Regions from separate parts of the Caballeronia sp. LZ065 genome, predicted to be linked through region 1. Evidence: predicted binding sites of a transcription regulator. Region 1 holds the regulator's gene; each other region holds the start of a gene.

Region 1 (10,092 bases):
GCGAAGGTGTCCCTGTTCGAGGCGGTGTTCATGGGCGGCATCGAGGCGCGTCTGTCGGCGCGGCAGGTCGAGCCGCTGCGCACCTTCTGCGAGTGGATTCGACGGCTCTCCGACCGCGCCGCGCGCGATCCGGCCACCGAAGTCCTCGATGACATGATGGAAGCCATTCACTACGAGTCGTATCTCTACGATGCCTACGATGAACGGCAGGCGCAGTCGAAGTGGCAGAACGTGCTCGAGTTCCTCGAATGGCTGAAGCGCAAGGGCACCAAGCCCGAAGCGGCGCCCGGCACGGAGCAGACCGGCTTCGACACCGCCGACGGTCTCGCCGACGAAGGCAAGAACCTGCTGGGACTGATTCAGACCGTTGCGCTGATGTCGATGCTCGAAGGCAAGGAAGAGGATCCGGATGCGGTGCGCCTGTCGACGGTGCATGCGTCGAAGGGGCTGGAGTATCCGCACGTGTTCCTGGTGGGCGTCGAGGAAGGCATCATGCCGCATCGCGGCGCTTCGGACGAAGATACGCCGGTCGACGATGCGCGCATCGAGGAAGAACGCCGTTTGATGTACGTCGCTATCACGCGGGCGCAGCGCAGTCTGCATCTGAACTGGTGCAAGAAGCGCAAGCGGGCGCGCGAGACGGTGGTGTGCGAACCGTCGCGCTTCATTCCCGAGATGCTGCTCGACGACGCGCCGCCGCCGACTGCCGAAGAAGCGCCGCTGTCGCCGAAGGACCGGATGGCGATGCTCAAGGCGATGCTGCAGAAGACCTGAGTTCGCGCCGGGGTTCATCTGGTGCATTCAAAAAAACCCTGCGACACCCCCGCAAAACCGCCGTGCTTGCCGCATAGATAGTCTTTGACGACTGCTTGCTTGAATCGTGCGCTGTGCTTGCTCATGAAAAAACACCCCAAATCGTTGGACCGGTGTCCAACTTTTGGGGTGCAGTTCACTCGCGTGCGCAGGGTTTTTTGCTTTGCGGCCTGGCCTCTTACTTCGACGCGTTCACCATGTAGTCGACGGCGGCCTTGACATCGGCGTCCGGCGCGTTCGATCCGCCCTTCGGCGGCATCGCGCCCTTGCCGTGCAGCGCGTAGTTGTAGACAGTGTCCATCGGCTCTTTCAGGCGCGGAGTCCATGCGGCCTTGTCGCCGAACTTCGGTGCACCGAGCACGCCTGCTGCGTGACACGCCTGGCAGACCTGCTCGTAGAGCGCCTTGCCGGCTTGCGCGGCGTCGGCGCTCTGGGCCCCGGCAGCCGGAGCCGGTGCGGCCTGCGGCACCGAAGCCAGCGCGGCGACGGCGGCCGCGGCCTGTGCGTTCTCGTTGGAACTCGCGCCTGCCGGTGCGGCTGCACCCGGTGCGCTTGCTGCGTTCGCCGCCGCGCCCGGCGCTGGTTGCGCGGGCTCCGCGAACTTGGCGCCGCCGTCGTTCGCCATGTAGACGACCGCGCGCGCGATTTCGAAGTCGCTGTAGTCGTCGGGATTCGTGCCGCCGCGCGCGGGCATCGCGCCCTTGCCGTTGAGCGCGTTGTGCAGCAGCGTGTCGTAGCCTTCGCTGATGCGCGGCGCCCACGCGCCGGCATCGCCAAACTTGGGCGCGCCGGCGGTGCCGGCAGCGTGACAGGCGGAGCAGACGGCCTTGAAAACTTCCTCGCCGGTTTTGTAGACGCGCGGGGCGTTGGCGTCGCGGACATCGACCTGGGCGGCGGGCGCGATGCGCTCGTTCACCGAGGCTTCGATATCGGTGCCTGCGCCGGTGCGCGTCGAGTTGTTCACATAGACGGCGAGCAGAATGATGATGGCGACGGGAATGGCGAATCCCGCAATGATCGCGACGATGAGTTGACCGGGCGTCTTGATCGGGGCTCCGTGGGGTGCTTCGCTCATGCTTGTCTCGTCTCCCGTTTTTTGGTGTGAGTCGGTTCAGTGACAGCGTGACAGCTACCGCATGCATTGCCTGGGCGCTCAGACCTGGCGCCGAGACAAAGCCGTGGGGAAAGGCTCGGTCGATTATAGACGGAACGTTCGAGCGGCGGCACAGGGCGGCAGCGTGACCGGACGGGCGTTTACCCGAATCGTGTGATGCTTGGCCGAACGAGCGGGCATCGAGTTTGCAGCGCCGCGCGATGGACGGGGTCAGGGAAAACAGGTATCCTCTCGGATTCGCGTGGGCCTTGAAGCCGGCTTTCTTTGGGCCGCTTGCCTTGTTCAACAGCCCACCGCCGATGCGCCCGTAGCTCAATGGATAGAGTACTGCCCTCCGAAGGCAGGGGTTGCTGGTTCGATCCCAGCCGGGCGCACCAAGTCGCTGTCGTTTCTCAGCGCAGCCGCTACACCCCACCCGTCGTCCCCCACCCGAACGCCAGCTCCGCCAGCCATCGCCGGTAGGCCACCGACATTCGGTCACACTTCTGATGCAGCTCTGCATCGAGCGCCAACGGCAAGCACTTCGGCCATTGCGATTCGACGATCGGCGTGTCCTGCATCAGAATCTCCATGTTGAAGTCATAAAGCGCCTGATCGCTGTGCGTCGCGTCATCTTCGTGAATGGAGACGAGCCACGCCCGCGTTTCCGTCTCCGACACCGGCGACGCCACCAGCATGATGTGCAGCGCGCCCTGCCCGCCCACGGCCATCTTGGTGAGACTCGCGATCAACGGCCGCCTGACGCGATACACATAGTCGATCATCGCGCCGCCGCCCTGTCCCGGCATGCCGGCCGGTTGCCAATAACGGCACTGTCGCGCTTCAAGACCGCCATCGACCGGGACGACTTCGTAATCGGGCACCTCGGTATGCGCCTGCTCGCCCAGAATCCCCCCATGCACGAAAGAGAAATGGGCCATGTCGAGAAAATTCTCGACCACTCTCGGCGCCGATGACCTCACCGTCTGCGGCGCAAGATTGATGCGGCGCCCGCCGGGCACATCGGCTTCCGGATAAAAATCGAGCGCATACGCGGGCTCGCCGAAACACATCCAGACAACGCCGTATTTCTCTTCGCTGACGAAGGTCGTTGCACAGGCGCGTTTCGGCGGACGCAGTGCGGGATTCGACGGGATATGCAGACACTGCCCCTCGATGTCATATCGCCAGCCGTGATACGGACACGTGATCCAGTCGCGCGATACCGAGCCGAGCGACAGTTGCGCCCCGCGATGCGGACAGGCGTCGCGCCACGCATGCGCTGCATCGAGACTGTCCCGCCACACGACGATGCGCTCATCCGCGACGAGGAATCCTCGCGCCTCGCCCTCCGGCACGTCCTCGCTGTTGCAGACCGGCAGCCATTCGCCTTGCAGGGAAGAAGCGTTGTTGTGCATTGTCATCAGCCGTAAGCAGGAAGATGGGGAAGATTCGCAAGACCGCGATTGCCCCAACCCAACCTGCAGCGAAATCGCAAAAAGTAGCAGAATAGCGGGTCGCGCGACGGTGCAACCCGATGCAACGCCTTCACACCACCTCCCGCGACGGGGCCGCACATACAGAGACAGCAGCACACCATAACAGCAAGAAATCACCATCCAGGGGTTCATATGGAGCAGGCGCATCAACCGGCACGCCGGATCCAGGCTTTCATTGGGTCCGGGCACCGGAGTCCCGAACGGGAGCAGGCCACGCTTCGGGTCTGGATGGGAACTGCGGTGCTTCTCGCGTATGGCCTCTTCGAGTGGTGGCGCCCGTCACACGATGCCTCGATGGTCGTGCGGCTCGTCGCCCTCTATGTGTCGTACGGCGCCATGACGCTGCTCGTCGTGAGCCGCGCGAGCGCCACGTCCGGGACGCGCCTCACGCTCACGACCATCGCCGATCAAGCCTTGCTCGGACTCGCGCTCGCGGCCGGCGGCGCCAGCGCGCTGCCGCTCATCTGGGTGATGTTCTGGTTTCTGATCGGTTCGGGATGCCGGTATGGCAAGCGCACGCTCGCGGTGTCCTGTGCGACGGCGCTCATCGTGGTGATCGCGCTCGGCCTCGTACAACCGTGGTGGCATGCCAACCTGCCGGTCGCGATCGGTCTGGGACTGAGCGTGCTGGGGGCATCGGTGTATCTGAGCGTGCTAGTCGACCGGCTTGGCAAGCTCAATCTGGATCTCGCGCGCCAAGCGTCCACCGATCCGCTCACGGGCTTGTCGAATCGCTATGCGCTGGAGAAGATCGTCAACCGGGCGATGACCGCGCCACCCGCCGGCCACGACGGCGATGACGCCACGGCCCTGCTGCTGATCGACCTGGACGGTTTCAAGGAAGTGAACGACACCTACGGGCACGCGGTCGGCGATGTGCTGCTGCAATCTTTCGCTCAACAGCTCGAGACCCGCCTGCGCCGGACTGACACCATCGCCCGGCTCGGCGGCGACGAATTCGTGGTGCTCGCCCATCAGATGCGCGACCGGTCGGCGGTGCTCGCCGTGGCCGACAGCATTCACTCTGCGCTAGCCGCGATCACGTCGGTGCAGGAACGGAAGGTTTCGGTGTCGGCAAGCATCGGCGCCTGCCTGTTGTCCGGCGCGACGATCGTGCGCCAGTCCGACATGAATACCGTGCTGCGCGCCGCCGACCGTGCGATGTATCGCGCGAAGAGTCTGGGCGCCGGCAAGACCGTGTTCGCCGAAACCCACGACTTCGAAACCGGCTAAAAAAATGACCCGCATCGCTGCGGGCCATCCGTGTCATGCATCACAGTTCAAGCGTCAAGCGTCAAGCCTCGGCGCCGGTCCAGGCCTGCTCGCGCAGCTTCGTGCGCAGACGCGCCACCGCCTGGCTGTGCAGCTGGCACACGCGCGACTCGCTCACTTCCATCACCGCGCCGATCTCGCGCAGGTTCAGGCCGCGCTCGTAGTACAGGCTCATCAGCAGCTTTTCGCGTTCCGGCAGCCGTTCGATGGCTTCGATCAGCGCGCCGCGCAGGCTGTCGTCCATCAGCGCGGACAGCGGATCCGAACGGTCGACGCAGTAGCGGTCGAGGAACGGCTCGTCATCGGCGGAACGGTCAAAGTCTTCGTAATAGATCAGCTGCGCGCCGTGCAGGTCCTGCAGCATCGACTGGTATTCGTCGAGCGGCATCTTCATGTGCTCGGCGATTTCCGTTTCGCTGGCGGACCGGCCGAGATTCTGCTCGACCTTGTGCACCGCCGATTCCACCTCGCGCGACGTCTTGCGCATGCTGCGCGGCAGCCAGTCGTTGGCGCGCAGCTCGTCGAGCATTGCGCCGCGGATCCGCTGGCTTGCATACGTTTCGAACTGCGCGCCCTGATCTTCCTTGTAGCGGCCAGCCGCATCCAACAAGCCGATCATGCCGGCCTGGATGAGATCGTCGAGATCGACGCTCGCCGGCATCTTGGCGACGAGCTGAAGCCCCAGCCGGCGAACGAGCGGTGCATATTTCGTCAGCGTTTCGGACTGTGAGAGTTTGCCTTGGGCGTTATACATCTTGGTCACCTATCTTGATCACATCGACGCCGTACTGCTCATGGCCAGTTCGTGAAGCGCGGCCGCACGATGCGCCGTCTCCCGCCCGCCCTGCTCAGAGTCGCCAACCGGAATTCGCGCGTCCGCCTGGCCGTTCACCGCACGCGCATACGGCGCGGGGCGCATCGGCCAGTGGAGGAGCTCTGCTGCAATCGCGCGGTAGTCGCGTGCCGCGGCTGTAGCCGGGAACGCTTCGACTGCGCAGCGTGAGAGTTCCTTTGCCCGAGCGACGCGCGCATCCTCGGACACATATCCCGCCTGCACCAGCGACACAGCCAGATACCGGCTTGCGACGCCCGACAGGTTGTCGAACGCGACCGCCGCATCGGCCGGGTTCTGCACGTGATTGATCAGCACGCGGAACTGGCCGATCGCATGGGCGTAGTGCAGACGCTTCATGCACGCATACGCCTCGGTGATCGCCGACGCGGCCACCCGCGTCACTACGAGAAAGTCATGCGCCTGCGCCGCGAGCGACGAGAGCGCGCCATACCGGTCCAATTGCGCGTCGATCAGCACGATGTCCGCCGGACCGTCCAGCAACGCGCGGCATTGCGCGGCGTCGTGGCTGATGCGTTCGTCACGCGGCGCCGCAAGCAGCGAGAAACCGAACGGCGTGCGCCCGGCAGCTTCCGCGAGCGTGCTGCGGCCCGCCATCACCGCGGCGGCCGCGGCTGCATCCTCGATGCCGGCGAGCCGGCTGGCCGAAGCCGAATTGCGGTGCTCGTCGATCACGAGCACGTCCTTGCCATGCACCGACAGCGCCGCGCCGAGGTTCAACACCGTCGACGTACAGCCGATTCCCGCCGGGCCGCCCACGACCGCCACCACCCGCGAGCCGGCTCGCGTGAGGAGCCGTCGCAGACCTTCTGCCTGGTCGAGCACGAACTTATCCAAAGTGCACCCCATGCATGTCGGTCGAGGCACGCGCGGACAGCGCGGAGAGCAGCGCGGGCACTTCTTCGTCGTTCGGCACGAACGGCGAGCCGTCGCGCGGAATGCAGAACGCGCTCTTGATGAGAAAACGCTTGGTCGCGACGTACAGGTTCTCCGGCACCTTCTGTCCGGTCGAGACGTAATGCACCGGCAGCTTGTAGCGGATCACCGTGTCGAGCACGCCGCCGAGATTGGTGGCTTCATCGAGCTTCGTCAGGATGCAGCCCGCGAGCGGCGGCTGGTCCGGCGCGCTCTTGTAGGCCTGCACGACTTCGTTCAGCGTGTCGCCGTGGCTGGTCGCGTTGAGCAGCAGGATGCGCTGCACCGGATGACCCGCACCGCACAGCATCGCGATCTGGTCGGAAACCATGCGGTCGCGCTGGCTCATGCCGATCGTGTCGATCAGCACGATGTGTTTGTTGCGAAGTTCGGACAGCGCCAGTTGCAGGTCGGCGGCGTCCTTCACCGCATGCACCGACACGCCCAGAATCTTGCCGAAGATGCGCAGTTGCTCGTGCGCGCCGATCCGGTAGCTGTCGGTCGTGAGCAGCGCAACCTTGCTCGCGCCGAAGCGCATCACGCAGCGCGCCGCGAGCTTCGCCGTGGTGGTCGTCTTGCCGACGCCCGTCGGGCCCATCAGCGCGAACACGCCGCCGCGCTCCATCAGCGCGTCTTCACTGTCCATCACCGGAATGTTGCTTTCGAGGACTTGCTGCACCCATTCGAGCGCGCCTTCCACACTCTCCATCTCCGGCATGTTGTCCATCACCATGCGCACGAGCTGCGCCGAGAAACCGGCCGAGAACAGGCGCTTGGTCAGCGCGCCGCCCGTCGGGTTGCGGCGCTGGCGTTCGCTCCACATCAGGCCGGCGAAGTGCTCTTCCATCATCTCGCGCATCGACGAGAGTTCGTTCATCACCGTGTCGTTGACGACCTGCTGCATGCGCGCCCGGATCGCTTCCGTCACGACCGCCGCCGCATTCGCGGGCAGGCCTTCGAAGACGCTTTCCGGCGTGGCAGGCGCGGCGCTCGGCGCCGGCGTCTCGGCGTGCGGCGCGCTCGTGTTGATCTTGTGCGCGGCGCGGCGGGCAGCGACCTGCGCGGCTTCGCGCGCCCAGTCGGGGGTTTCGATCTTCTGCTGCGTGGCGGGCTGCTTGACCGGCTGCGTCGCTTCGGCTCGCGCCGATTGCTGCTGGCGCAATGCGTACTTGGCAACTTCCGTTTCGTCCGACTCGACCGGCGCCTGCGACAGCGTCGTCACCGGCACGCCCATGCCACGCGCAATCGCTGCCGACGGCGTGAGCGGGCGATTCGACGGCAGCGACGCCTGTTGAGCCAGGCGCTTCGCGTGTTCGACCAGCCACGGGTTGGTGTCGGCCATCGTACGGGACCTGTCGTCGGCGGGGGACGCGTAGTCGTCTTCGTCGTCGGCATTCGCGCCGAACACGGAGGAAAACACGTCGCCGCTCACGTAGGGGTTCGTGGCTGCCTGCTGCTTCACCGGAATCGCTGCTGCCGCCGCGGCCAGCGCCGCGCGCGACGCGCCGCCCGAACGCACCGCCTGTTCCTTCGCGGCGGGCGAGATCGAAGCGATATCGCTGTCCGCCACCCCGACGATTTCGACCGAACCGTCGTCCAGCGTGCGATTCGACAACACCACGGCATCGGGACCGAGCGTTTCACGAACCTGGCGCAGTGCGTCACGGCTGTTCGCGCCGATGAATTTACGAATGTTCAAACTTGCCCCCGATGAGGTGTGATACGGCGATCGTTGCGAGCGAACCGGTCTGCCTGCTTGCCGGTCCCGCTTTTCAGTGAAGCCATTATTGCGAAGTTCCCCTTGGGCCCATCGCTGGATAAAGGGTGGGAAAAAGGGGTATTTCGGCTGATGGACGCCTCGGGGCCAAGAAGACTGCACGCCCGCCGCCGGCAAATATTCCCGGACGGCGCGTGGCCGAAGCCGCGCCCGAACGCGTAAGCTGGAGGGCACGTCGCTCATCGTCCGGCTCCTCTCCGGCATCGCGCCGAGGCGTTTCCGGACCCTTCAAGGAGACTTCATCGCATGACGTCCGCCGCTTCCGCTGCTTCGCCCGCTTCTCCCGCTTCGCCCGAAAGCCAGACGACCGGCGCCCGTCTCGTCGTCGATGCGCTCGTCCATCACGGCGTCGAGCGCGTGTTCTGCGTGCCCGGCGAAAGCTTCCTCGCGGTGCTCGATGCGCTGCACGACGAAACCGCGCAGATCCAGACCATCGTCTGCCGCCACGAGGCCGGCGCGGCGAACATGGCTGAGGCGGTCGGCAAGTTGACCGGACGTCCGGGCGTGGCGATCGTCACGCGCGGGCCGGGCGCCACGCATGCGTCGATCGGCGTACACACCGCGTTTCAGGATTCGACGCCGATGCTGCTGCTCATCGGCCAATGCGCGCGCGATCACATGGACCGCGAGGCCTTCCAGGAGATCGACTACCGGCGCATGTTCGGGCAGATGGCGAAGTGGGTCGCGCAGATCGACGACCCGCGCCGCGTGCCGGAATATCTGAGTCACGCGTTTCACGTCGCGACGGCCGGGCGTCCCGGGCCGGTCGTGCTCGCGTTGCCGGAAGACATGCTGACCGAGACGCTTGCCGCCATCCCGCCGTTGCCGCGCTACCAGCGCGTGGCGGCCGCGCCCGCGCCGGCCCAGATGGAGCGCCTGCGCGAGTTGCTCGGCAACGCGCGGAAGCCGTTCGTGATCGCGGGCGGCAGCGGCTGGACGGAAGACGCCACGCAGGACTTCGCGCGCTTCGTCGAGCAATGGCAGTTGCCGGTGGGCTGCGCATTTCGTTATCAGGACACGCTGTCGAACGAGCATCCGAACTACGCCGGCGATGTCGGTCTCGGCATCAACCCGGCGCTTGCCGCGCGCGTGCGTGACGCCGACGTGCTCTTCGTGCTCGGCCCGCGCATGGGCGAATCGACGACGGGCGGTTATGCGCTGCTCGACATCCCGAAGCCGAAACAGACGCTGATTCACGTTCATCAGGGTGCGGAGGAACTCGGGCGCGTCTACCACGCGGATTTGCCGATCGTCTCGGGCATGCCGGAAATCGCGGCGATGCTCGCCGCACTGCCGCCGCCGCGTTCCATCGCGTGGGCCGGCGAGGCGGAAGCGGCACATGCCGCGTATCTCGACTGGCGCGAGCCGCGCCCGATGCTCGGCGATGTTCAGCTCGGCGAGATCATGCGCCAGCTCGCACACACCCTTCCCGCCGACGCCATTCTCACCAACGGCGCCGGCAACTATGCGACGTGGCTGCATCGGCATTATTCGTATCGGCAGTTTCGCTCGCAGGTCGCGCCCACCAGCGGCGCGATGGGCTACGGCGTGCCGGCCGCGATCGCCGCGAAGTCGCTGTATCCGGAGCGCACGGTGATCGCCTTCGCGGGCGACGGCTGCTTCATGATGTCGAGCCACGAGCTGGCCACGGCCATGCAATATGCATTGCCGGTGATTTTCATCGTCGTGAACAACGGCCAGTACGGAACGATCCGCATGCATCAGGAACGGCACTATCCGAACCGCGTGCACGGAACGGGACTGACCAACCCCGACTTCGCCGCCTACGCGCGGGCCTTCGGCGCGCATGGCGAACTCGTCGAAACGACCAGCCAGTTCATGCCCGCGTTCGAGCGCGCGCAACGTTCCG
Region 2 (10,092 bases), 2.3 Mb from region 1:
TCCTGAAATCGTCGCGCCGGTACACCTGCTGCAAGCCTTCGACGAGCTGCGCCGGATCGAGCAGCACGACCAGATGCTGGGCCAGATAGCCGATCGAGTTGACGACGTATTCCTGCTCGCTGAACCACACCGAGCCCGTTTCCGCGACGCCGAAGCGCCCCCTGACGACCGCGACATCGACGTCCTGGAGCGACGCCGGCACCGTATCCGCTGCGAGCGGCCGGTTGCCCGCGACACCCGGCACGGCCGAGGCGATCACCTGCGCCTCCGCAAAGCGCGTGGCGATCAGCGCGTTCACGTCCTCCAGGCTCGATGCATCGACACACGTGCCGCCCATCGCGGCAAGCGCCGTGCTGAAGCGCTCCTTCAGGTCGCCCGGCGGCGCCGGAAACAGCGGCACCTCCGGCCGCGGACGCGCGGCGGGTTGCGCCGCGCGGATCCTCGAGAGAAAGGCTTCGCGACTCGTCATTTGGCCGGCTTCCGGTTTTTCCTGTACCACTCGTGAAAGGTCTCGGCGGGCGCTTCGGGCAGTTCGCGCTGGCGTCCCCAGATGTTGAGCGGGTTATAGAGCACGAAGTTGGGCAGCCGCTTGAGCGCCCCGCCGAGCGATGCCACGCTCGCGCGATACAGCGTCGGGCTCGCCAGCAGCCGCCCCGCCATCTTCAGCACTTCCTGCTTGACGAAGGGCACCTCGTGCTTGTCCGCGATCACCTCGCGCCACTTGTAGATCTGCTCGTGAATGTTCACCTTCACCGGACACACGTTGGTGCAACTGCCGTTCATCGTCGAGGCGAACGGCAGCGCGCTGTAGCGCTTGAGATCGTGCGTCGGATTAATGATCGCGCCGATCGGTCCGGAATACGTACCGCCATACGACAGCCCGCCGCTCCTCCGATACACCGGACACGTGTTCATGCACGCGCCGCAGCGGATGCACTTGAGCGAGAACCAGAAGTCGTCCAACGCCAGGCGCTCGGAGCGGCCGTTGTCGACGAGGATGAAGTGCATCTTCGTGCCCGGCCGCGGCTGGCGGAAATGCGAGGTGTATTGCGTGATCGGCGAGCCGAGCGCGCTGCGCGACAGCATGCGCACGAACACACCGAGATCCGCGATGGTCGGAATGATCTTCTCGATGCCGATCGACGCGATATGCAGCGGCGGCACGTTCGCCGAGAGATCCGCGTTGCCCTCGTTCGTGCACACGACGACCGTCCCCGTCTCCGCAACCGCGAAGTTGCAGCCGGTCATGCCGGCGGTCTTCTCGCGCACGAAGTACGGCCGCGTGTTCATGCGCTGGCTCTCGGCGAGATAGTGGATGTCGCTGTTCGCGGGATCGGTGCCGATGGTGCGCCCGAACAGTTCCGCGACGTCCGCGCGCAGCTTGTGGACGGCCGGCACCACCATGTGACTCGGGTCCTGGTGATCGAGTTGCTGGATGCGCTCGCCGAGGTCGGTCTCCATCACCGTGATGCCGCGCGGCTCGAGATAGTCGCGCATATAGCATTCGTCGGTGAGCATCGACTTGCTCTTGACGAGGGCGGTCATGCCGCGCGCGCTCATCAATTGGTAGACGAGTTCGTTGTGTTCCTGCGCGTTCGCCGCGAAATGCACGGTCACGCCGTTCTTCTCCGCCTGATCCGCGAACTGCGCGAGATAGTCTGCAAGATGCGACAGCGTATGTTCCTTGATGCCCGACGCCAGATCGCGCATCGTTTCCCATTCGGCGATGCCGTGCGCCTGCGCGTCGCGCTTGGTGCGCAAGTCCCACAGACGCTTGTCGTGGAAGGCAACGTGATCCGGCTTTTGCAGGAACGCGCTGGCCGCCTTCGCGTGATCGATGCGGATGGTCTTGCTCATGCGCGCACTCCGTTCAGCACCTGCGCGATATGGATGAACTTCGCCTCGACCTTCATGCGTTCGGCGCAGCCCTGCTGGTGCATCAGGCACGACATGTCGCCCGACACGATGTACTCCGCGCCCGCGCCGACGTGATCGCTCACCTTGTCCTGCCCCATGCGCACGGAGACGGCCGCCTCGGTCACGGAGAACGTGCCGCCGAAGCCGCAGCATTCATCGGGACGCGCCGGCGCGACGAACTCGATGCCCTTCACGCCTTCCAGCAACGCGCGCGGCTTCGAGTACGGCGTGCCCGCGACTTCGGAATTCGACGTCTCGCGCAGATGCCGCACCGCGCTGCAACTGTTATGCAGCCCGACCCGGTGCGGGAACTCGGCCCACGGAAACTCGCGCACGCCGAGCACGTCGTGCAGGAATTCGACGAGTTCGAAGGTGCTGCGCCGCACTTTCTGAACGGCGCCGGTCTGTTCGATCGCGGTGAAGTGTTCGCGCACATGATGCGTACAACTCGCTGACGGTCCCACCACGTAGTCATAGTCCGCGAAATTGCGCGCGAACACGCGTTCCGCGCCGGCGGCGTCCTTGTGCGCGCCGCTGTTGGCCATCGGCTGGCCGCAACAGGTCTGGTCCTGCGGATAGTCGACATCGAGCCCGAGCCGTTCGAGCAGTTCCAGCGTGGCGACGCCGACTTGCGGATAGAAGGCGTCGATGAAACAGGGCACGAAAAGGGCGACTTTCATGAGGGCCGGTGGCGAATGTCGATTGCGGGAACGGGACGACTCTTTTTGGTCAGCTTGGTCTGACCAAGACTTTAAAGAGATGCGTGTTTCGTGTCAAACTCGGGCACCTTTCGAGTTTCCACGTCCCGTTCGCGTCAATCAATGACCTTCCAGCCCGTCCACTCGCATTCTTATGCCCGCGTGCGCATCTCGGACGTCGTGTCCGGACAGATTCGCGAGTTGATCTCGAACGGCACGCTGCTGCCCGGCCAGCGCCTGCCCGCCGAACGCGACTTGGCCGAGCAGCTGAACGTGTCGCGCCCATCGCTGCGCGAGGCGCTGATCCGGCTGGAATCCGATGGTTTCATCCGCGCAGCGGGGCGCGGAGGTTTCGTCGTATCGGACGTGACGGCGCCGCTGGTGTCGCGTCCGCTCGCCGCGTTGCTCGATCAGCAGCCGGATGCCAGCGCCGACGTGCTGGAATTGCGCCACGGGCTCGAAACGCTTTCCACCGCCTACGCGGCCGAGCGCGCCACCGAGGCCGATCTGGCGCGCATCGCCGCCGCTTTCGACGCGCTCGAGGCCGCGGTGGCAAGCAAGAGCACGCGCATCGCGGAGAAGGACGCGGCTTTCCATCTGGCGATCGCCGATGCAACGCACAACGTCGCGCTGACGCACGTCATGCATGGACTGAACGAACTGGTGCGCGAATCGATGCTCACGTCGCATCGGCTGGTGGATTACGACGACGAAGTCGAGGCGAACCTGATGGCGCAGCATCGCGCGATGTTCGACGCGATCGTCGCGCGCAACCCTGCACAGGCGCGCGAATGCGCGGGCGCGCATCTGGACTATGTGCGCACGCTGTACCGCGATCGTCCGGCGCGCAAGCGGGCGTGAACGTAATGATTATGTAAGCTCAAGATAGGACAAGACCTACACAGCTTTCGGACTTGCACGGCTAACGTGCATGCGCTGTCTTCGCGATACTGGAACTGTCAAAAACGATACGCGAAGGAGGTCAACATGCCTTACCTGCTCGGATGGCTGCTCGGCGTGCCGGTGGTGGTGCTGGTGATTCTTTATCTGATCTTCCACTGAACGGACCGGATGTGCGACACATCGAAAGAACTCAGGGGCGTCGATACAATACGACGCCCCTTCTCTTTTCCGGATGATGTCGATGAAGCGTCCCGCCCTCGCCTTTGCAGTGCTTGCCTCCCTCTACGGCGCCGGAATCGCGCATGCCGAGGAGATCGCCAGCGTCAATACCAACTTCCGTTTCACGGGCTCTGATCGCGTTACCGTCGATGCCTACGACGATCCGCTCGTGCAGGGCGTAACTTGCTACGTTTCGCGGGCGCGCACGGGCGGCGTGAAAGGCACACTGGGTATCGCGGAAGATCCGACCGAGGCGTCGATCGCCTGCCGGCAGGTCGGCCCGATCAAATTCTCCCAGCCGCTCAAGCAGAAAACCGATGTGTTCTCGGCGGGCATGTCGTTCATCTTCAAGACGCTGCACGTGGTGCGCGTGGTCGATACGAAGCGCAACACGCTCGTCTATCTCACGTACAGCGACCGCATCGCGACCGGCAGTCCGAAGAACAGTGTGACCGCCGTGCCGGTGCCGGAGGGCACGACGATACCGGTGAAGTGACAACGTTATAAACTTCCCGTTTCCCTTCTTCATCCGTCATTCCGCCATGAACGCCGACCATTTCCGCGATGCCGCACGCTACTGGCGCTCGCCGCTCGTGCCGGACGCGGACATGGTGACCGCGGAATACTACGACCATGAATTCACGCCGCACTGGCACGACGCCTACACGGTGCCGGTGATCGAGGCCGGCGCGGAATGCTTCGACTATCGCGGCGCGCATCATGTCGCGGAAACCGGCTCGGTGCCGGTGATCAATCCGGGCGAGGTGCATACGGGCGCACGGGCGGTCGATATCGGCTGGCGCTATCGCGTGTTCTACCTGCCGATGCCGTTCGTCGAGGACCTCGCGCACGATCTGTGCGGACAACGCGCTGCCGCGCCGCGGTTTCCGGATCACATCATCCGCGATGCCGATCTGGCACGTCGCCTCTTGCATGCGCACCGCGTGCTGGAGCGCGGCGCCGATCCACTCGAAGCCGAACTGGCGCTCGTCGATGCGGTCACGACGCTGATCGGCCGGCACGCACGGCAACACGCGGGTGCGCCGTCGCTCGCCGCCGACGCGCAGCGCGTCGAAACCATGAAGTCACGTCTCGCCGACGACCTGCTCGAACCCGTCACGCTCGCCGAATTGGCGCGCACGGTGGGCCTGTCGACCTTCCATGCCGCCCGGCTGTTCGCGCGCACGACCGGTCTCGCGCCGCACGCCTGGCGCAACCAGATGCGTATCGTGCGAGCGCTGCCCGCGCTGCGTTCGGGTGCGTCGGTCACTGACGTCGCGGCGGCGAGCGGCTTCACCGACCAGAGTCATTTCACCCGCCACTTCAAGCGCGCGTTCGGCGTGCCGCCGGGCCGCTGGCGCTGAGCGTCCGGAAAGAAGCGCCGGCAGCGCAAGAACGTACAAGCCATCCGGACACCGCGTTGCGTATCCTCGCTGTCACAGGAGGAAATCTTGAAGGCAACATCCGCACAATCGTCCGCCATGCAGTCCGCACGGCACTCGACCCGACCGTCCACGCCGCCATCCGGCCAGGCGTTGCGCGAATTCGCCGCCGGCGCCCGCGACACCCTTCCGATGATGATCGGCGCCGCGCCTTTCGGCGTGATCTTCGGCACGCTCGTCACGGCCAGCCCGCTCTCGCTGTGGCACGGCCAGTTGATGTCGCTCGCCGTGTTCGCCGGGTCGGCGCAATTCATCGCGGTCGGCCTGATCGCGTCGCATGCGAGCTTCGCCGTCATCTGGGCGACGACGCTCGTCGTCAATCTCCGTCATGTGCTCTATTCCGCGACGCTCGCGCCGTATGTCGCGCATCTGCCGCGACGCTGGCGCTGGGCGCTCGCGAGCGTGCTCACTGACGAAGTCTTCGCCGTCGCCTATGCGCACTATCAGAAGCGCAATCCCGGCGAAATCGGACCGCACTATTTCTTCGGTTCCGGCGTCGCGATGTATCTGAACTGGCAGGGGTGGACGCTCATCGGCCTGCTGTTTGGCGCAGCGTTTCCCGGCCTCAAGTCGCTCGGGCTCGACTTCGCCATGGTCGCCACCTTCATCGCGATCATCGTGCCGCAGCTCGTCGCGGTGCGCTTCGTCGCGGCGGCGCTGGCGTCGGGCGTGCTGTCGTTCGCATGGCAGGACTGGCCGTACAAGCTCGGCCTGCTGGCGGCGGTGCTCGTGGGCGTGGCGGTCGGCATGATGCTCACGCTGCGGGACCATCGCGCGCAGCGCAAGCAAGCTTCGAAGGAGCACGCGCAATGAGTGCCGCCTCGAACTACGTGCTGCTCATCCTCGGCATGGCCGTGGTCACGTTCACGATCCGCGCCGCCGTGTTCGTGCTCGGCGAGCGCCTGCCCTTTCCGCCCATCGTGCGCACCGCGCTCTCGTTCGTGCCCGTGACGGTGCTGACTGCCATCATCGTGCCGATGACCGTCTCGCCGCACGGCAACGGCGCCGAGATCACCTGGCGCAATCCGCAACTGGTGGCGGCGCTGGTCGCGGTCATCGTGTGCGCGCTCAGCAAGCGGCCGCTTCTGACCATTGCTGTCTCCCTGACCGTGTTCTTCGTCTGGCAACTGCTGGTTCTGCGCTAACGTTTTCCATCGATCGGCCCGCAATTGGCTTTCAAAAAGCACCAAAAAAGCCTCAAGTTCCCGGAACCCGCGCCGATATCAGAAACGAATGGCCTCCGCCCACAGAAGCGGCGCCACCAGCATTACCCGCTTCCGACGCATCCGGAAGCGGAACCGGGAACCAACATGCGCCAAATCACCCTTTCGCTCCGCGAAGAGACGATCGCTTCCTTGCAGCGCGACTTCGACGCCTTCCTGCGTCTGTCGCTGAAGCTGGATCCGCAGTTCGTCACACCGTCGTTCGAAGACTTCCTGCGGGCGATCCTGCTCGACAATCACACGCCGCTCACCGAGCAGGCCGTGCAGCGCATGCTCTCGCACGGCCAGTACGCGTGGGCCAAGCGCGCGCTCGACAAGGAGTTTCCGGATGTCGTCGAGATCCTGATCCGTCAGGCGGCCGAACATGGCTTCGCGTTCGCGATTCGCGCCGACTGGACCGCGGAAGATCTCGTCAAGGCGTCGCGCGAATGGGCGGCGGCCATCGTCACCGAAGCCAAGGGCGACGTATCGCAAGTGGACATGCTCGCGTCGCAGATCAAGTCCGCGGCGGCGGACATTCGCGAAGTGGAAGAGAAGATGCAGACGCCTGCGTGGCGGCTCGCGGATTCGCTGCGCCAGCGCGTCTACGAAATGAAAATTACGGTGGAAACGAGCGTCGGCTCGACAGCGCGCGAAAAACTCGGCGAACTGCGCTGCCTGCTGCGGCTCGGCATCGTGTATGGCTCGATCCAGAAGCAGGAAGCGCAGCAAGTGCTCGAAATCCTGCGCTCGCTGCGCCCGGAATTGTTCGTCGAAGAGCCTTACGACGGCTACACGCGCTTCGCCGCCTGGCTGCGCAGCATCTTCTCGCCGCCGCGCACGCCGCGCGCCTCGCGCGCACCGCGCTGAGCGCGCCTCTTACTCCCACATCCCCTTCAGGCGCGCCGCGATATCCAGCTTCGCCTTCGCGGCCGCCGCCAGCCCCGCGGCCGTCGGCGCCGTGGGCGCGATCACCGGCGGCCAGGCGGCCGTCTCGAATTGCGGCAGCAGATGCGGCGGAATGAAGCGTGTGCGCTGCGCCCATACGTGGCGGTCGCCGAGATGCGTCTGGTTGTGCACGTAGAAGCGCTGCGGCGTGATGACGTGCAGGTCTTCCTTCGCACGCGTCATCGCGACATACAACAGGCGCCGTTCTTCATCGATTTCCTCGTCGCTGCCCGTGCCCAGATCGGACGGAATGCAGCCGTCGACGCCATTCAGCACGAAAACATTGCGCCATTCCTGACCCTTGGCCGAATGAATGGTCGAGAGGATCAGATAGTCTTCGTCCAGCAGCGGCACGCCGGATTCGTCGCTGGTCGCGTCGGGCGGGTCGAGCGTGAGTTCGGTGAGGAAGCGCTCGCGCGTCGGATAGGTCGACGCGATGCTCTCCATCTGCATCACATCGCCGATGCGGATCGCCGCGTCCTCGTGATTGCGTTCGAGATGCGGTTCATACCAGCGGCGGATCATTTCGAACTCGGCGGGCCAGCCCGATTCGCGGCCGCACAGCTTCGCCATCAGCCCGACGAAACGCGGCCAGTCCTCGCTGGCGCGCGCGGGCGCCTGAAAACGGGCAATGGCCTGCGACGCCACCGCCTGCGGCGCGCTCACGCTGTCGAGCAGGCGCCCGGCCAGCGCCGGCCCGATGCCCGGCAGCAATTGCGCGACGCGAAAGCCCGCGACGCGGTCGCGCGGATTCTCGGCCCAGCGCAACACGGCGAGTACGTCCTTGACGTGGATCGAATCGAGAAACTTGAGGCCGCCGAACTTCACGAACGGAATATTGCGCCGCGTGAGTTCGATTTCGAGCGTGGCGCTGTGATGCGCCGCGCGGAACAGCACCGCCTGCGACTTGAGCTTCATGCCGCCTTCGCGCGCCTCGAGCACTTTCTCGACGACATAGCGCGCCTGATCCGCTTCATCAGCGACGCTGACGACGCGCGGCTTCTGCGCCGACGCCTTGTCCGTCCACAGGTTCTTCGTATAGCGCTCGGACGCGAGCCCGATCACCGCGTTCGACGCCTCGAGGATCGGTTGCGTCGAACGGTAGTTGCGATCCAGCGTGACACTGGCGGCGGGTGGGTTGAAGTGTCCGGGGAAGTCGAGAATGTTGCGCACCGTCGCGCCGCGAAACGAATAGATGGACTGCGCATCGTCGCCCACGACAGTCAGGCCGCGCCCGTCCGGTTTCATCGCGAGCAGGATGGACGCCTGCAGGCGGTTGGTGTCCTGGTATTCATCGACCAGCACGTGATCGAAACGGCTCGACAAGTCCGCCGCCACCGACGGCTCCGCAGCGAGATGCGACCAGTAGAGCAGCAGGTCGTCGTAGTCGAGCACGCTTTGCGACTGCTTGGCGTTCACATATGCGGCGAACAGGCGCTTCAGGTCGGATTCCCACTCGCGGCACCAGGGAAACGACTGGTCGAGCACCGTGGCGAGCGACGCGCCGGTGTTCACGACGCGCGAGTAGATCGAGAAGCAAGTGGACTTGGCCGGAAAGCGCTTTTCCTTCGATGACAGCCCGAGCTCGTGCCGCACGAGGTTCATCAGGTCGGCGGAATCTTCGCGGTCGTTGATGGTGAACGACGGCGCGAGGCCGACGAGATCGGCGTAATCGCGCAGCAGTCGCGCGCCGACGCTGTGGAACGTGCCGGACCACGTCAATCCCTGCGCGATGGCGCTGCGCGCACCGAGCGCCTGAGTGGCGATGCGGGTCACGCGCCGGGTCATTTCGAGCGCCGCGCGGCGCGAAAAGGTGAGCAGCAGGATGCGATGCGGATCGGCGCCTTTCACCAGCAGGTGCGCGACGCGATGCGCAAGCGTATTGGTCTTGCCGGATCCCGCACCCGCGATGACAAGCAGCGGCCCGCCACGACGATCGGGTTCATCGACGCCAAATTCGACCGCCTGGCGTTGTGCCTCGTTAAGCTTCGCGAGGTAGTCCGCGACTTGTCTGGCGGTGGAATCGGCAGCGGTGTCGGCGGTATCGGGGAGCGTGAGCACGGGTACAGGGACGGGCGGGAAAAGAGTGACGCACACTGTATATCCATACAAGCTTTGCACGCAAGTCTTTGCCTGGACTCAGCTTTTGACCCCGAAAAAGAAACAAGCCCGATCCGTTGGGGAACCGGGCTTGCGGCGTCGATCGACGCGCGTTCAGACGTTCAGTCCGCCTTCTTCGCGTTTTTCAGCTTCGCGTCCGCAGCGGCTTCGTTGGCTTCGGACTGGGCTTCGGTCTTCTTCTTGTCGGCCTTGGCCTGCGCCACGGCGGCGTCCTTGTCGGCCGATGCCTGCTTCTTTGCCGCCTTCTGATCGGCCTTCGTCATCGGCGCGTCGCTGGTGGTCTGCGCGATCGACGCCGCGCTCGCGCTGGCCAGCGTTGCCGCGACAAGCGCGGCCAGGAATGCCTTCGATCCTTGCTTCATATGTCCTCCCTGGAACGATTTCGCCGGGACAGCGACATGCTTAGTGCTGCAGTCCCGTGTCCTTCGGCGCGTTCGGCTCGGTGGCGTTCAGTTCTGCCTTCGCGGCGTCCTTGTCGGCCTTGCGATTGATCTTCGCGTTCTTCACCTCTTCCTTGTACTGCGCGTTGGCCTGCTGGCTCTGCGCCTTCAGTTCGGCCTTCGACGACTTCTTCGACGCGCGGTATTCAGCGTTGGCCTGCGCGTTGGCATTGCGGCGCTGGACGAGCGGATCGGTCGGCGC
Region 3 (10,092 bases), on a different contig from region 1:
CGGGATCATGCCGATGATCATCGCGAAGGCGGTCATCAGCACCGGGCGGATCCGGCTTGCGCCGGCTTCGAGCGCGGCGGTCAGCGGCGGCATGCCGGCGTTCAGCCGTTGCCGCGCGAAGGACACCATCAGGATGCTGTTGGCGGTGGCGACGCCCATCGTCATGATCGCGCCGGTGAGCGCGGGCACGGAGAGATGCGTGCCGGTGAGGAAGAGCATCCAGACGATGCCCGCGAGCGCGGCGGGCAGCGCGCTCACGATGATGAGCGGATCGATCCACGACTGGAAGTTCACGACGATCAGCAAATACACGAGCACGATGGCCATCGCAACGCCGATGCCCAGCCCGAAGAAGGACGTGCGCATCGTCTCGACCTGGCCGCGCACGACGATCTGACTGCCGCGCGGAAGCGTCTTGCGGGCTTCATCGACGAGATGGTTCACCTGCCGCGCGACGCCGCCGAGATCGCGGCCCTCGACGCTCACGAACAGGTCGATGACGGGCCGGATGTTGTAATGCGTGACCACCGCGAACTGACTTTGCGGCGAGATGCGCACGAGATTGCCGAGCAACTGCGTGGGGCCGTTGAGCGAGGCCGAGACCGGCGTGCGCAGCAGTTCGTCGATTGACGAGACCTGATACTGCGGCGTCTGTACTGAGAGGTTGTACTCGACACCGTTGCGCGGATTGAACCAGAAACCCGGCGCGGTCTGCGAACTGCCCGACAGCGACACGAGCACGTTTTGCGCGACGTTGTTCGCATTGAGATTGAGCTGTTGCAGACGCGTGCGGTCCATTTGCAGATCGATGACGGGCTCGTCCAGCTTCTGCTGGATATGCGTATCGACGTTGCCGGGGATCATGCGGATCTGCTTCATCAGCTTGCTCGCGGCTTCGAAATTCGCCTGGCCGTTTTGCCCCTGGATCTGCACGTCGATGGCGGCAGGCAGGCCGAAGTTCAGGATCTGCGTGACGATGTCGGCCGGCTGGAAGAAGAACTCGACGCCGGGGAAGAGGCGCGGCAGCCGCGCGCGCAGTTCATCGATATAGGTCTGCGTGGGCGCGTGATCGGCCGTGAGCGCGACCTGGATCTCGCCATCCAGCGTGCCGATGGTGCCTGCGTTGCTGTAGGACAGGTTGATGCCGCTGTAGGGCAGGCCGAGGTTGTCGAGGATCGTCGAGAGTTCATGCTGCGGCACGACTTGACGCACGACGCTTTCCACTTGATCGGCGAGACGCGCGGTTTCCTCGATGCGCGTGCCGGTCGGCGCGCGCATGTGCAAGCGGATGTCGCCGGCATCGACGCTTGGGAAGAAGTCTTCGCCCAGCACGAACACGAGGCCCGTGGAGAGCACGCAGAAGCCCAGGAACAGCGACCCGAACAGGCGCCGGCGCACCAGCAGCGTCGAAAGAATCACGATGTACGCGGCGCGCATGCGCTCGAAGCCGCGGTCGAAACGCTGATGCAGCCGCATGAAGACATTCGGCCGGGCGTGTGCACCCGGCGCGTGCGCGTGGCCCATCAGCAGCATCGCGAGCGTCGGGACGAGCGTGCGCGAGAGAATGTACGACGCGATCATCGCGAACACGACTGCTTCCGCCAGCGGCACGAACAGGAACTTCGCGACGCCGGTCAGGAAGAACATCGGCACGAACACGATGCAGATGCAAAGTGTAGAGACGAGCGCGGGGACTGCGATCTCGCCGGCGCCTTCGAGAATCGCCTCGTGCAGGTCGGTGCCCATGTGCAGATGGCGCTCGATGTTCTCGATGGTCACCGTGGCGTCGTCCACCAGAATGCCGACCGCGAGCGCGAGGCCGCCGAGCGTCATGATGTTGATGGTCTGCCCGAGCGCGTGCAGCACGATCAGTGAAGAGAGGATGGACAACGGAATCGAGATCGCGATGATGCAGGTGCTGCGCCAGTTGCCGAGGAACAGCAGGATCATCGCGGCGGTGAGCGCGGCGGCGATCAGCGCTTCGCGCACCACGCCCTGCACGGCCGCCTTGACGAACACGGACTGGTCGAACAACGCGCTGATCTTGAGATCGGGCGGCAGCGAGGCGCGCGCTTGCGGCAGCAGGTCCTTCAGCGTATTGACGATGGACAGCGTCGACGAGTTGCCGTTCTTCAGCACCGAGATCAGCACGCCGCGATGCCCGTCCTGGCGCACGATGTTGGTCTGCGGCGTGAAGCCGTCGCGCACGTGCGCGACTTCGCGCAGATAGGTCGTCGCGCCGTTGATGGTGCGCACGGGAATGTCGTTCAGGCCCGCGACGGTGGCGGGCGAGCCGTTCATGTTGATCGTGTATTCCTTCGGCCCGATCTTGGCGGTGCCGGTCGGCAGGATCAGGTTCTGCGCGTTCACGGCCTGCACGACGTCGGTGGGCGTGAGGCCCTTGGCGAGCAGCGCGCGCGTGTCGAGATCGACGGAAATCACGCGGCTCTTGCCGCCGTACGGATAAGGCACGGCGGCGCCGGGAATCGTCACGAGCTGCGGACGCAGGAAGTTGAGCGCGGTGTCGTTCAGGTCCTGTTCCGATTGCTTCGGGCTGGAAAGGCCGAGCTGGATCACCGGGATGCTCGACGCCGAATAACTGATGACCAGCGGCGGCGTGGCCCCCGGCGGCATCTGCTTGAGCTGCGCCTGTTCGACCGCGACAGTCTGTGCAATCGCGGTCTGGATGTTCGCCGTGGGTTGCAGGAAGAGCTTGATGATCGCGATGCCTTGCAGCGACTGCGACTCGATGTGCTCGATGTTGTTCACGGTGGTCGTCAAGCTGCGCTCGTTGACTGACGTGATGCGGTTGGCCATGTCCTGCGCGGAGAGGCCGGTGTAATTCCAGATGATGCTGACGACGGGAATGTCGATTTCAGGGAGTACGTCGACTGGCGTCGTCAAGAGGACGAAGGGCGTCGCCAGCAGGATCATGATGGCCATCACGATGAACGTGTAGGGCCGCTTCAGCGCAACGTTGACTATCCACATTGAGTCGTTCGGAAGAGCTTGGAAAGGGCGCGGCGGCGAGCTTGCATGCGGCGCGCGGGACGCAATGACGGACAAGGCGGGTGCAGACCCGCTGTGACGCTATGGTAGTGGCCGCGCGCCAACGACAATGTGGCGTGAATATGGCGCGTATGTCAGATTAGGCGATTTGAAAGCAAGCGCTTGAAAGGGCGCGGTCAGGGCCGGGCGGATTGCTTGAATGACAGAGGAATAGAGCAGGACTTGCGCCGGTTATCTCCGGGCAGAGGACAAGCGACGAGACGGCGCGGGAACGCTCGCGTGTGGAGGGAACCGCGCGGGGTCTCGACGTGATGAAGCGCGACTTTCTTACTGTGCGGGTTGCTGCATGGCGGGCTGTCCGGCGGCGGATGAACCATCGGTCGATGCACCATAAGCGCTCGACGATTGCACCTTGGCCTCGGCGGCCTGGATGTTATCGGGGTAGAAGGCATCGCGCTCGGACGGGTTGTAGCCCGCCTGCTCGACACGTTGGAGGTCCTGCTTGACCTGGGCGCGGGTCAGTCCGTCGGATTGGGCGAGCGCGGCGAGTGGCGTGGCGGCAAGTGCGAGGATCGCGAAGCGGGTAATCAGTTTCATGGGGGACTCCTCGAGCGTGGTAACGATGAATGCGGCGCATGCCTGCAAGTCATGCACGGCCACGGGCTCATTCTATGTTTTGGGTGGTGACGACATGCTGGCGTTCAAATGACGCTTTCGTCAGATTGGAACGCCCGCCGTATCGTCGATGAAGGGGCGTTGAAGGCAGTAGAGAGGGGGTCTGTAAAGAGGCGAGGCCGGTGATAGACTCGCCGCCTTGGGCGAACGTGCTGCTCGCGCCCGGTTCAATCAAGCATCGCAGCGGGGATCGATAAATTGCCGTTCAATCTGCCGACCACGGCCACCGCGCCGTTCTGTCCTTCCGAAGTCAAAGGCTCCGTGGCCGTGGCGCCCGGCGCGCCGCTCTGGAAGAAGCTGTTGCAATTCGCGGGGCCCGGCTTGCTCATCTCCATCGGGTACATGGATCCGGGGAACTGGGCGACGGATATCGAAGCCGGTTCACGCTATGGCTATGGGCTGTTGTTCGTCGTCGTGTTGTCCAGCCTCGCGGCGATGGTGCTGCAATGTCTCGCCATGCGGCTCGGCATCGTCACGGGGAAGGATCTCGCGCAGTTGTCGCGTGAACGCTATGCGAAACCGGTGGCGAATGCGCAGTGGGTGCTGGCGGAACTGTCGATCATTGCGTGTGATCTGGCCGAAGTGCTGGGCGGTGCGCTCGCCTTTCATTTGCTCTTCGGCGTGTCGCTGATCTGGGGCGTCGTGCTGACGGCGTTCGATACGCTGATCGTGCTCGGACTGAAGGGCAAGAACTTTCGCGATCTCGAAGCGATCATGCTGGGGCTGATCGCGACGATCGGAATCGGCTATGTGGTGGAGCTCGTGCTCGTGAAGCCGCATTGGCCTTCGGTGGCGGCGGGGCTCGTGCCTTCGATCCATGCATTGAGCCAGCGGGAGCCGCTTTATCTGGCCATCGGCATTCTCGGCGCAACCGTGATGCCGCATAACCTTTATCTGCACTCTTCCATCGTGCAGACGCGGGTGGTCGAGCGCGACCGATCGAGTCTGCGCTCCGCGATCACGCTTTCACGGCTGGATACCATCGTGTCGCTGATTCTCGCGTTGATGATCAACGCGGCGATTTTGATCCTGGCGGCGTCGGCGTTTCATGCCACCGGACATACGCAGGTGACGGAGATCGAGGACGCTTATAAGCTGCTCGCGCCGATCGTGGGTACGGGGCTGGCGGCAGTCTTGTTCGCGGTGACGTTGTTCGCTTCCGGGCAGAGTTCGACGTTCACCGGGACCATTGCCGGACAGGTCATCATGGAAGGATTCTTGAGGTTCAAGATTCCTTGTTATCAGAGGCGGTTCATTACCCGTGCGCTGGCGTTGATTCCTGCGCTGATCGGGGTTTATTGGCTGGGTAATGGAGCGGTGGGGAAGTTGCTCGTGGCCAGTCAGGTGGTGTTGAGTTTGCAACTGCCGTTCGCGCTGTATCCGCTTATTCGGATGACCAGCGATCGAAGACTGATGGGGGAGTTCGTCAACGCGCACTGGATGAAGGCCGTGGCGTGGGGGCTGTTCGTGGTGATCAGCGCCGCGAATGTGTGGCTCGTGGTGCAGACGGTGGGGGAGTGGGTGGGGTGACCTCATGTCGGGTCAAGGCGCCGCGAAGCGCATCGAAACTCGTGCACCTTCGCGGCTCTCGACCGCCGCCTTACTTCACCACATTCACCGTCCCATTCGACTTCGCCGCCACCGCAGCCGGAATTGCGGCTTCCACAGGCTGCCCCTGATCCACCGTGGTCCGCCCGCCGTCCTTGAAGAACGCCTGTTCCGCGGCCTTGTTCAGAACAAGGATACTGATTCGCCGGTTAGTCGGCTCATCAACGACATCCTTGTTCAACGGCAGCACGTCAGCCAATCCACGCACCTGAAGCACTTTGCTTTCCTTCATCCCGCCGGCCACCAGCGCGCGCCGCGCCGCATTCGCCCGTTCGCTCGACAGCTCCCAGTTCGAATACCCGGCCTGACCACCCGAATAAGGCACCGCATCCGTATGCCCCGCGATCGACACGCGGTTCTCCACGTCGTTCAGCGAAGCCCCGATATTGGTCAGGATCGTCGTCACATAACCTTCGAGCCTGAAGCTGCCGGAAGCGAACATCGGCCGATTGAGCGAATCCACGATCTCGATACGCAAGCCTTCGCTCGTGATCGCAATCCGGATCTGATCCTTGAATGCGCGCAACGCCGGGGTCTGCTCGATCAACGCGGTCAGCTTCTGCTTCAACTGCTGAAGCTTCTGCAAATCCTCCATCGCGACAGCCGCGCGCGCGATCGTCTGCGGCACGGGCTGCGTCTGGCTCTTCTTGCCTTCGCCAGGACGCGTGCTCGACAGATCCTGACCGCCGCCGGTGATCACGCTCGTATGCGTGGACGCGCCGCCATCATTGCCGAACAGCGCCGACAACGGCGTGTTGAAATACTGCTCGATGCCTTCCTTGTCGTACTTCGACGTCGACCCGAGCAGCCACATCAACAGGAAGAACGCCATCATCGCGGTGACGAAGTCGGCGTAGGCAATCTTCCACGCGCCGCCGTGATGCCCATGTCCGTGCGCCTTCTTCTTGCGCTTCACGACCACGGTGGGTGCGAGCACGGACTGCAGCGGATCGCGTGATGGTTTCTCAGCCATGAGAGTGAATTCCTTCTTGCGTGCGCGTGCGGGTTACGAGGCCGACTTCGGCATCTTGGTCGCGCGCACCGCGTCGTCCAGTTCCTTGAAGCTCGGACGGTCCGCCGTGAACAGCACCTTGCGGCCGAACTCCACCGCAATGGTCGGCGCATAGCCGTTCATGGAAGCAAGCAGCACCGACTTCACGCACTGGAACGGCTTCGCTTCGGCCGCGCCCTTTGCATTGAGCAGATCGGCGAGCGGGCCGATGAAGCCGTACGCCAGCAGAATGCCGAGGAACGTGCCGACCAGCGCGCCCGCGATCATCTCGCCGAGAATGGCGGGCGCTGCGCCCACCGAGCCCATCGTGTGCACCACGCCCATCACCGCAGCGACGATACCGAACGCGGGCAGGCCATCGGCCATCTTCTGGATCGCGTTGGCCGCGACCCCGCTCTCGGTGTGATGCGTCTCGAGTTCCTCGTCCATCAGGTCTTGCATCTCGAGCGCGTTGACATTACCCGCCGACATCATGCGCAGATAGTCGACGATGAAGTCGAGCAGATGATGATCGGCCATCACGTGCTCGTACTTCTGGAACAGCGGGCTGGATTCGGGCGCGTCGACATCGGCTTCGAGGGCCATCATGCCTTCCTTGCGCGCCTTCTGAAGCAGTTCGTACAGCAGCGCGATCAGCGCCACATACTTCTCTTTCGTATAGCCGCCGCCCTTGAACGCCTTCGGGATGGATTGCAGGGTTTTCTTGAGCGTCGCGGTCGGATTCGACACGACGAACGCGCCGATCGCCGCCCCGAAAATGCACAGCAGCTCGAACGGCTGCACGAGCGCGGCCAGGTGGCCGCCTACGCCGATGAAGCTTCCGATCACCGAGCCGATGACCACCACCCATCCGATGATGACAAACATTATTTCTCCGCAGTTTTCCGCGCGCCGCGGGCCGTGCGTGCTTGCCTGAAGACGCGCACGGCTCGCGACACATTGTTCGCTTATTCTTGGCTCTTAACGGCCGTTAAGAAGCGGAAATGAAGGGTGGCCGGCGCAAGTTTTTCTGCGCAAATGTTTGCGGCGTAAATGTTACGTCGCGCGTGATTCGCGCGGCGGGCGGGCGGCCGTCGCGTCGCGATGACGTGGCAGGTAATGGAACGCGCGCATCCGGTTCGACTAAGATCGTCCGCATGAACTCGACCTTTGTCCACGCTTTTGCCGATCCGGTGCGCGCCGGCCCGAACGCCACCGTCGGCGCGCTGCTGCGCGAATGGCGTCAGAGACGACGCATGAGCCAGCTGGATCTGGCCAGCGAGGCCGATGTCTCCACGCGCCACCTGAGCTTCGTCGAATCGGGGCGCGCGCTGCCGAGCCGGGAAATGGTGATGCGGCTCGCCGAACAGCTCGACGTGCCGCTGCGCGAGCGCAATACGCTGCTGATGGCGGCGGGCTACGCGCCGCTTTATCGCGAGCGCGCCCTGGCCGATCCGCACATGGCCAGCGCGCGCCGCGCCGTCGAACTGGTGCTGAAAGGTCACGAGCCGTTTCCCGCGCTGGCTATCGACCGGCACTGGAACATCGTCGCGGCCAACGCGGCGCTGCCGCCGCTGATCGCATCCGCCGATGCCGCGTTGCTGACGCCGCCGGTCAACGCATTGCGCCTCTCGATGCACCCGCGCGGCCTTGCCGGCGTCATCGACAACTGGCACGAGTGGCGCGCGCATCTGCTCGCGCGGCTGCATCGACAGGGGGAGGTGTCGGGCGATCCGGTGTTGCTTGCATTGCATGCCGAACTCGAGGCGTATCCCGTGCCCGCGCACGCTCATGCGCCACAGTCCTCGCGTCACGAGCCCAATCCGGTAGTCGTCCTGCTGCGGCTGCGCACGCCGCATGGCATGCTGTCGTTCTTCAGCACGACCACGGTGTTCGGCACGCCGGTCGATATCACCTTGTCCGAACTCGCGATCGAAGCCCTGTTTCCCGCCGACGACGCCACCGCCGCCGTTCTTGGCCGGCTCGCCGAAGCTCGACGCTGAGCTTGCGCCGGCGCGCACGGGCTTACAGAATGGAACCTAGTGCGGGTACGCGGATCAATGAGAAAGGCAGGCTGTTCAACCTGAGCCTGGTGAGCTTTTGTCCAACCAACGCGGAAGAGAGCGATGATTCAAACATTCGAGCAAGTGATCGGCGGGCAAAGCATGCAGTTTTGCGCAAGCATTGCGGATGGCGGCGGCCCGCCGCGCGTCATCATCAGCCGCGCGGACTCGGCGGAGTCGCTGGTGATCGTCCAGGCCGAAGGCATCATCGGCACGATCAAGGCGGAAGTGGAAGCGCCCGCGTCGCTGGTAGCCGATGCCGTTCGCAAGGCCCAGCAGGAGGCGCTCATCGAGCGCGCACTCGAGACCGGCGCCGTGCAGACCACGAGTCTTTAGGCTTCACGGCGGCTGACTTCACACAGACAGGCCCGCGCGGTTCATCGAGCCGCGCGGGCCTTGTTCATCAGCTTGGCGCTACAGACGCGGTTCGCCGTTTTTCGGGTCGGCGGGCACCATCGGCGTGGCGGAATCCGGGCCGTCGGGCATGTCCGGATCGTCGGGGTTCGGCGCCGCGTCCGGATCGAATAATTCGTCGGGATCCGGCTCGTATGGCTCTTCGGGGGAACGGGGCAGCGTCGACATCAGCTTCTCCTTGAGGGTTCCTGGTGGATGGATGGCTTAAGGCTCCGAGGCAGCTTGGTTTAGCTCAAATGCATTAAGCGTCGTACTGGATCGTTGCAACGGGCGTACCCGCTGACCAGCACGCTCAATTGCTGCGTTCAATCAGCATTTTTGGAAAGCGCGCGGCGCACGTGCTCTGGCGGACGGTCCTTGTCCGTCCTCGCCGGATTGCTCACCTGACGTGCAACCAGCGCCGTGCCAAGCAGAATCGCGACGGAAATGCCCGCCGACCCGCGCACGGCATCGACAATATGCGCCGCGCTCGCCGCGCCGTCCCCGTGACCGGCAAGCGCACCGAACGCCGCGACCCCGATCGCCCCCGCCGCCTGTCGCGCCGTGTTGAGCACCGCCGACGCCGTCCCCGCGCGCTGCTGGCCGACAGTGCCGAGCAAGGCGGTCGTCATCGCGGGCACCGCGAGTCCCATGCCGGAGGGAATCAGCAGGAACGGCACGAGCAGGGCGGCCGTGGGCGTGTGCGCATCGACGAAACAGAGCGCGGCGAAACCGGCGGCATCGAGCAGCGCGCCCGCGATCATCGGACCGCGCGAGCCGAAACGCGCAACCACCGGTCCGCTCGCCAGGTTCGAAATGAGGAACCCGCCCGTCAGGGGCAGGAACGCCAGCCCCGTTTGCAGCGGCGTATGGCCGAGCACGCGTTGCAGGTACAGGCTCAGAATGAACACCGTTCCATAGTAGGTGAGATTCACGCCGATACCGAAGACCACCGCCGCGCTGAAGGTGCGCTCGGCGAACAGCGAGAGCGGCAACATCGGCGACGCGCTTCTGCGTTCGATCGCGACGAATCCGCCGCCCGCCGCCAGCGCGAGCAAAAGCCCGCCCCACACGAGCGGATGAGCGATTCCGAGCGGCCGCCATTCGATCACCGCGCCCACCAGCGCCGCCAGCGCCACGATGGCGAGCGTCTGACCCGGCAGGTCGAGGCCGCGCGCGTCATTCGCTGACTTCGGCCGCGCGGCCCGCACCCATAGCACGGTTGCCACGATGCCCGCCGCGCAAACCGGCAGATTGACCCAGAAGATGCTGCGCCAGCCGAAGGCCGCGATCAGCAGGCCGCCGACGATAGGCCCCGACGCAATCGACACCGCGCCCGCCGCCGTCCACAGT

The links. Region 1 encodes FliA, which starts transcription of late flagellar genes. Its sites were predicted from a motif close to CTAAAGTTTNNNNNNNNNNNGCCGNTA; they were not measured.
Region 2: QCE63_RS11280 (DUF4088 family protein) is a predicted target of FliA. The motif match lies at 6,376-6,402, and genes of this name have one in related genera.
Region 3: motA (flagellar motor stator protein MotA) is a predicted target of FliA. The motif match lies at 7,266-7,292, and genes of this name have one in related genera.

The regions. Positions count from the first base shown of each region.
Region 1 covers NZ_JARUXV010000001.1:151,969-162,060, forward strand. Annotated here, with positions in the region: gene QCE63_RS00755 (UvrD-helicase domain-containing protein) at 1-774, shown strand, start outside; gene QCE63_RS00760 (c-type cytochrome) at 992-1,888, opposite strand; tRNA gene QCE63_RS00765 (tRNA-Arg) at 2,229-2,304, shown strand; gene QCE63_RS00770 (aromatic ring-hydroxylating dioxygenase subunit alpha) at 2,332-3,324, opposite strand; gene QCE63_RS00775 (GGDEF domain-containing protein) at 3,646-4,638, shown strand; gene QCE63_RS00780 (RNA polymerase sigma factor FliA) at 4,700-5,431, opposite strand; gene QCE63_RS00785 (MinD/ParA family protein) at 5,450-6,367, opposite strand; gene flhF (flagellar biosynthesis protein FlhF) at 6,360-8,144, opposite strand; gene QCE63_RS00795 (thiamine pyrophosphate-binding protein) at 8,469-10,092, shown strand, end outside.
Region 2 covers NZ_JARUXV010000001.1:2,438,996-2,449,087, forward strand. Annotated here, with positions in the region: gene QCE63_RS11235 (LUD domain-containing protein) at 1-469, opposite strand, end outside; gene QCE63_RS11240 (LUD domain-containing protein) at 466-1,857, opposite strand; gene QCE63_RS11245 ((Fe-S)-binding protein) at 1,854-2,597, opposite strand; gene QCE63_RS11250 (FCD domain-containing protein) at 2,739-3,476, shown strand; gene QCE63_RS11255 (hypothetical protein) at 3,543-3,677, shown strand; gene QCE63_RS11260 (CreA family protein) at 3,760-4,233, shown strand; gene QCE63_RS11265 (AraC family transcriptional regulator) at 4,280-5,101, shown strand; gene QCE63_RS11270 (AzlC family ABC transporter permease) at 5,219-5,992, shown strand; gene QCE63_RS11275 (AzlD domain-containing protein) at 5,989-6,324, shown strand; gene QCE63_RS11280 (DUF4088 family protein) at 6,490-7,251, shown strand; gene QCE63_RS11285 (ATP-dependent helicase) at 7,261-9,390, opposite strand; gene QCE63_RS11290 (hypothetical protein) at 9,552-9,812, opposite strand; gene QCE63_RS11295 (hypothetical protein) at 9,853-10,092, opposite strand, start outside.
Region 3 covers NZ_JARUXV010000004.1:429,788-439,879, forward strand. Annotated here, with positions in the region: gene QCE63_RS28510 (efflux RND transporter permease subunit) at 1-2,991, opposite strand, end outside; gene QCE63_RS28515 (DUF4148 domain-containing protein) at 3,337-3,606, opposite strand; gene QCE63_RS28520 (Nramp family divalent metal transporter) at 3,883-5,214, shown strand; gene motB (flagellar motor protein MotB) at 5,285-6,265, opposite strand; gene motA (flagellar motor stator protein MotA) at 6,299-7,171, opposite strand; gene QCE63_RS28535 (helix-turn-helix transcriptional regulator) at 7,441-8,286, shown strand; gene QCE63_RS28540 (hypothetical protein) at 8,410-8,682, shown strand; gene QCE63_RS28545 (hypothetical protein) at 8,761-8,928, opposite strand; gene QCE63_RS28550 (MFS transporter) at 9,066-10,092, opposite strand, start outside.